DNA from 3 places in the Bacillus daqingensis genome. Region 2 is predicted to be linked to each of the others. Evidence: riboswitches for the same ligand, from Rfam matches in the RefSeq annotation. Region 2 holds a riboswitch; each other region holds the start of a gene.
What was found. A riboswitch is a leader RNA that binds a small molecule or an ion and turns the genes downstream of it on or off. The one in region 2 is predicted to bind S-adenosylmethionine.
Positions count from the first base shown of each region.

Region 1: another riboswitch for S-adenosylmethionine. It lies ahead of ACFO4L_RS07140 (hypothetical protein); the one in region 2 lies ahead of metK (methionine adenosyltransferase).
Region 3: another riboswitch for S-adenosylmethionine. It lies ahead of ACFO4L_RS10705 (PLP-dependent aspartate aminotransferase family protein); the one in region 2 lies ahead of metK (methionine adenosyltransferase).

Region 1 covers NZ_JBHSGK010000005.1:159,559-161,824, forward strand. The annotation lists gene ACFO4L_RS07135 (SRPBCC family protein) at 137-583, shown strand; gene ACFO4L_RS07140 (hypothetical protein) at 742-1,041, opposite strand; SAM riboswitch class I at 1,140-1,239, opposite strand; gene ACFO4L_RS07145 (DUF779 domain-containing protein) at 1,290-1,646, opposite strand; gene adh (aldehyde dehydrogenase) at 1,673-2,266, opposite strand, start outside.
Region 2 covers NZ_JBHSGK010000013.1:480,676-482,941, reverse strand. The annotation lists gene pckA (phosphoenolpyruvate carboxykinase (ATP)) at 1-519, opposite strand, end outside; SAM riboswitch class I at 741-859, shown strand; gene metK (methionine adenosyltransferase) at 991-2,202, shown strand.
Region 3 covers NZ_JBHSGK010000011.1:225,907-228,172, reverse strand. The annotation lists gene ACFO4L_RS10705 (PLP-dependent aspartate aminotransferase family protein) at 1-1,364, opposite strand, end outside; SAM riboswitch class I at 1,508-1,624, opposite strand; SAM riboswitch class I at 1,805-1,912, opposite strand; gene ilvD (dihydroxy-acid dehydratase) at 1,971-2,266, opposite strand, start outside.

The DNA of each region.
Region 1 (2,266 bases), on a different contig from region 2:
TTCACAAGGATCAGTCTGGCCTCCCACAGTTCCGTCAATTTCTCATAATCTCCCACAGCCGAATCGCTTGATTTGCCGGTGTTTCTGCCCCGATAATAGGAACATAGGAAACGAATGGGCAGGAGGGGGCAACAAGATGAAGTGGGAGGAAGAATCTCTCGTTCCGACACATATTGAAGTTGTGTGGCACAGATTTCAGGACCGTTCCATCGGCACCCTGCTGCCGCACGTTGTTCACAGTGAACTGATTGAAGGAAGCAGCGATACTATTGGAGCGAAGCATCGGCAGACGTGCTCGGAGGGCGGACGGGAAATAACGTACGTGGTAGAAACAACGGATTACCGCGATGAACCGTCCCAAAAAGTGAAGCAGATTTCGTTTGAAGCGGATGGACATTTCGCCATGACGCTGCGCTTTACGCTGATCAAATTAAACGAAAACGAAACACAGCTGATTTACGAAGGTGAAAAAAAGCCGGTCAGCCTCACAGGCAAGCTTAAGCTGAAGTTCTCTGCAAAACGGACACGAGATCAGCTTGTTCGCCGGTTTGTGCACCACTTGCGTCAGGAAACAGGAGCATAGGAAACAACAAGACGTCCAGCGATCATGCTGGACGTCTTTTTCGCGATTATTGGAGATACAGATACAGCTTTTTCACGAGCGTTCTTGGATAGCTGAATGGACTCCGCCTGCGTATTTCAGTTATTCAATACGTTGAGCAGCAGGAAGTTCGTTGCGATTTACTGCACCTTGGCAGCGGGAAACCCCTGCTTTTCCAGCTCACTCCATAAAAAGTGTTCAAGGGAACCGGGCCCTTTTTTCTGCAGTGTTTCGGACTGCTCCCGGGAGAGCGTGATGCGATATTCTGTTCCGCGAATCGAGGAAGCGTATACGTAAAAGCGATCGTGGAAAAAGGAGGTGCCGGCATCAAAGATAAACTGACAGCCGGCAGCTTTTTGTTTCATTCTGGCCGCCGTTGACTGAAAATAGGTTCCCGGATCGGCGTGGTGACAAAATAGAGCGGAAGCGTAACTCATCATACATCATTCCTCTGCTGATAGATTCAGCATACATTCCCTGTCCGTGCAAATGCACAAAAAACCCCTTCTGTCACGATGAGAGAAGGGGTTCATCCGTTCATTCATCGCTCAGAGCATTGCTCTGCTGGCGTTGGCACCTTGCGAGGCAGGTTGCCGTGGAGTCGTAGAGCCAGATCTCTCGTCCACTCAGGATAAATGTATACTGTTAACGGAAGTATAAACGGTTTGCTTGAAAATGTCCAGAAATGCTAAAGCTGCAGCTCTTTTCGTTCTTCCTCACTGAAGACGCGGGAGCGGGTGAAGAAACGCTTTCCTTCCGGGCCTTCCAGCGAAAACATGCCCCCGCGTCCATCGACGACGTCGATAATCAGTTGCGTGTGCTTCCAATATTCATATTGATCTCGTGACATATAGAACGGAGAGCCGCCGATCTCGCCGAGGTACACGTCGCTTTCACCAATTCGCAGGTCACCGTCGGGGTAGCACATCGGGGAGCTGCCGTCGCAGCATCCGCCTGACTGGTGAAACATGAGCGGACCGTGGCGCTTTTTCAGCTTCTCAATCAGTTCCAGCGTCTCCTCGGTTGCGGTTACTCGTTCTGTCATCACAGAACACCCTTTCTTTTTTTGGCTTAGAAAAAGCCTTTTGGTTCTTCACTGTAGCTGACCAGCATGTTTTTCGTCTGCTGGTAATGGCTCAGCATCATCAGGTGGTTTTCGCGTCCGATACCCGACTTCTTATATCCGCCGAATGCTGCGTGAGCCGGATAGTCGTGGTAGCAGTTGGTCCACACGCGTCCGGACTGAATCGCGCGTCCGAAGCGGTAGGCCGTGTTAATATTGCGGGACCATACGCCGGCGCCGAGGCCGTAAAGCGTATCGTTTGCGATCGACAGCGCATCCGCCTGATCTTTAAACGAGGTGACGGAAAGCACCGGGCCGAAAATTTCCTCCTGGAAAATACGCATTTTGTTGTGCCCTTCAAAAATAGTCGGCTGCACGTAGTATCCGCCGGAAAGGTCGCCGTCCAGGTGCGCCTGTTCGCCGCCGGCAAGTACCTTGGCACCTTCCTGTTTGCCGATATCGAGGTAAGACAGGATTTTATCGAGCTGCTCCTTCGATGCCTGAGCACCCATCATCGTATCCGTATCAAGCGGGTTGCCGGTCTTGATGCGCTTGACCCGGTCTACAGCTTTTTCCATAAAGCTGTCGTAGATGGACTCTTC
Region 2 (2,266 bases):
TACTTCTGACTCCGTGCCGTCTGCATGGGGGTCGGCCTGAAACCCTGGGGCGGATAGGATAGTGAATGGCTCCATGGAAGCTTCGCCCTCTATTTCTTCCGGACGAAGGAACAGCTGCATGGCAAACAACTGATGCCAGGCAAGCTCATTGACGACCGTAATCGGGAGTCTGGCATTCTCATCAGCACCTGCAGCAGCTTCACGGACATAAAGCTCCGGCAGCTCGGCTAAATAAGCAAGCACCTTCTGCTCCAGCTTTTCAAAAATCTCCGGCGTTACCGGACGATTAATATCGTTCCAGTCCACATCTGTTGACGCTGCTTCCTTTACAATAAACCGATCTTTAGGAGACCGTCCCGTAAATTCACCTGTTAAGGCTCGAAATGCACCCGAGCTTGAGAGCATCCCCTCTTCTTTTCTAATGGCAGTTTCCACCAGCGCCGATGCACTAAGCTGTTTTCGTACATTTTTTTGCTTCAAAACGGAAGCAAGCCGGAGATCATCGTAAATCATGCTCATCAATCATCCGCCCCCTTATCTATTAGTATGTCATATATTTTATTTATAACATACTAATTAAGGAAATCAATGGATTTGGAGAGATTTTTACAATCAAATTTGTTTACGTGTACGTACATACCTTTACAGCTGAAGTGGACAGCTTCGAACATAATGGTGACTCCTGATAGCCGGCAGTTGACATTGGGACCGATGTTGGGTATCATTCTCAAAAGCGGATACTCTTATCCCGAGCTGGCGGAGGGACAGGCCCTGCGAAGCCCGGCAACCATCACTTGAGTAAAAAAGGTGAACGGTGCCAACCTGCAGAACACATGAATCGTGTTCTGACCGATAAGAGGTGAAAGGAAACGAGACAGCCTTCTCCTCAACGGAGAAGGTTTTTTGTTTATGTAACCGGACAGCCCTCATCTGTGGGATTGATGGCTGGGAAAATGAGTGCCGTAATATTGTTCGAGGAGGATTCCTACCATGGCAGGAAAAACACGTTTGTTTACATCAGAATCAGTAACGGAAGGTCACCCGGATAAAATCTGTGATCAAATCTCAGACTCTATTCTGGATGAAATTATGACGCACGACCCGAACGCTCGGGTTGCCTGTGAAACTTCTGTTAATACCGGTTTAGTACTCGTTGCAGGTGAAATTACAACGTCTACCTATGTGGACATTCCGCGAGTTGTGCGGGAAACACTGAAGGATATCGGCTATGTACGCGCAAAATACGGCTTTGATTATGAAACATGTGCGGTATTGACGTCCATTGACGAACAGTCAGCTGATATTGCAGCCGGAGTTGACCAGGCACTGGAAGCACGTGAAGGTCAAATGACAGATGAAGAAATTGAATCGATTGGTGCAGGGGACCAAGGGCTGATGTTCGGCTATGCAGATAATCAGACGCCGGAGCTGATGCCGCTGCCGATCTCCCTTTCCCATAAGCTTGCCCGCCGTCTGACAGAGGTGCGGAAGGAACAGATTGTCGATTATCTGCGACCGGACGGGAAAGTACAGGTTACCGTGGAATACGATGAGAATCAGCAGCCTTTACGGGTAGATACGATCGTCATCTCCGCACAGCACCACCCTGAAATTACGCTGGAGCAGATTAAACAGGATTTGACAGAGCACGTCATCAAACCGGTGGTTTCAGCTGAACTGCTTGATGAGGAAACAAAATACTTCATCAATCCGACAGGGCGTTTCGTCATTGGCGGCCCTCAGGGAGATGCAGGCTTGACCGGACGTAAAATCATCGTTGATACGTACGGCGGCTATGCGAGACACGGAGGCGGTGCGTTTTCTGGAAAAGACGCAACGAAGGTTGACCGTTCAGCAGCGTATGCAGCACGCTATGTGGCGAAAAACATCGTCGCTTCCGGACTTGCCGATAAGTGTGAAGTGCAGCTGGCCTATGCGATCGGCGTAGCGCAGCCGGTTTCCATCGCTATCGATACGTTTGATTCCGGAAAAGTATCCGAAGACGTGCTTGTCCAGGTCGTGCGGAACAACTTTGACCTCCGTCCGGCAGGCATTATTAAAATGCTGGATCTGCGCCGTCCAATTTACAAGCAAACTGCTGCCTATGGCCACTTTGGACGTACAGACATTGAACTGCCGTGGGAAAAGACGGATAAAGCAGAAACGCTGGAAGCAGAAGCGATGCAGCTCATCGGAAAATAATGAGCCGCAGAATAAAGGAATCAACGCTGCACCGATATGACGTCGGTGCAGCTTTTTTCTAATG
Region 3 (2,266 bases), on a different contig from region 2:
GTTGCACGGTCCAGCGCCCAGCGAATCACGCCTTCGTCATTAATGACCGTTTTTTCTTCTGACGTTCCTTCACCTGTAGCAATCTGTAAGGCGTGATCGAGATCTTTTTTCAAGTCCTCCGCATTTTCAATTCCGACAGATAAGCGGACCAGATCTTCAAAAACGCCTGTCTTTTCGAGCTCATCCCCTGTAAGCTGCTGGTGCGTCGTCGAAGCGGGATGGATGATCAGGCTTTTTGCGTCGCCGACGTTCGCAAGATGAGACCAGAGAGAAACCGAGTTTATCAGCTTGCTTCCCGCTTCCCTTCCGCCTTTGATGCCGAAATTCACAACCGCTCCGCCACCATAGTCGAGTACTTTCTTCGCATTTTCATGAGCGGGATGACTCTCAAGCCCCGGATAGGAAACCCAGTCGACTGCCGGGTGAACTTCCAGATAGCGGGCCAGTTCCAATGCGTTTTCGTTATGACGGACGATACGCAAATGTAGTGTCTCAAGTCCCTGCAGCAGCTGAAATGCGTTAAACGGGCTCAGGCAAGAACCAAAATCGCGGAGCAGCTGTACGCGCAGCTTCGTGCTGAAGGCGAGCGTGCCGAAATCTTTCGCGTATACGATGCCGTTGTAGCTTGGGTCCGGTTCATTGAAGACCGGAAATTTCTCCGACTGCCAGTTAAAGCGGCCCCCGTCCACGACGAGTCCGCCGATGGAGGTGCCGTGTCCGCCGATCCATTTCGTCGCAGAATGAACGACGATGTCAGCTCCCTGCTGAATCGGGCGCGCTGTATAAGGCGTCGCGAACGTATTGTCAATGATAAGCGGAATACCCGCTTCGTGTGCCACCTCGGAGACAGCCGCAATATCGAGCACGTGCAGGCTCGGGTTGCCGATCGTCTCCGCAAAAACCGCTTTCGTATTGTCCTGAATCGCATCGGCAAAATGCTGCGGCTCCTGCGGGTCAACAAATGTGACATCGATCCCGTACCGCGGAAGCGTAACAGAAAACAGGTTATACGTGCCGCCGTACAAATTCGTCGCCGCAACGATATGATCACCGGCACTTGCGAGATTTAGAATTGACAGCGAAATAGCAGCCATTCCGGAAGAGGTAGCAACAGCCGCCACACCTTCCTCTAGCAGCGCGATCCGCTTTTCGAGCACATCCGTAGTTGGATTGCCGATACGGCTGTAAATGTTGCCCGGCTCATCAAGGGAAAACAGGCTCTCTGCATGCTCTGTATCGTGAAACAAATACGATGTCGTCTGATAAATCGGTACCGCTCGGGACCCTGTCGTCGGGTCAGGGGACTGACCTCCGTGTAAAATAACCGTTTCCGGATTATATGTCGCAAATGATTTTTCACTCATGATGCATTCCTCCTGTTATTATAAGTAAATCAATTGGAAAACTTAGTTTTAAGCTTGCAAAGCTCTTTCTTCTGCCCTCCTGAAGCCATTAAAAATCTCCCTATCTGAAAAAGATAGAGAGATACAGGAAGTCAGTCTGTTCTCTCTCATCTTTCAGAGCTTTATGCTCTGTGGAATTGGCACCTTCCCGAATCTGTCAATCAGATCCGAATGGTTGCCGGGCTTCATCGGGCCAGTCCCTCCGCCTCTCTGGATAAGAGATATCGTTATTATGAAGTTAGGATTAATCTTGAGTTTTTCACTTTGATTAATCTGATAAATTGAATTAGTTTGAATCTTACCACGCTTCTGATACGCCGTCAACTGGTTTCAGAAAAAAGAAAAACTCCCGGCCTGACTGCTTAGCAGAAAGGACACGGGAGAGTTCGTTAAAATAAACGGACTTATCTCCCAAAGAGTCGCCTCTCTGCAGGAAGTAGCACCTTTCAGCATACGCTGATGGTTGCCGGGTTTCATCGGGCCAGTCCCTCCACCACTCTGGATAAGTAATCTGTTCAGTTGGTTGAACGTATCATATCACGGGACGTTCCCGTCTGTAAAGCAGAATCAGAATTTATCGAGTCCGGCATCTGTAACTGCCCCTTTGGCAGAAGAAGATACAAGCGCCGCATATTTAGCGAGCACGCCAGTTTTGTAACGCGGTTCAGGCGCCTTCCAATTCGCTTTTCGTGCTGCAAGCTCTGCTTCATCGACGTGCATGTTAATTTCCTGCGTGTCACTGTCGATGGTCACCTTGTCACCTGTTTGAAGCAGACCGATCGGACCTCCCATTGCCGCTTCCGGTGCAATATGACCAATAACGAATCCGTGTGAGCCGCCGGAAAAACGACCGTCTGTCATAA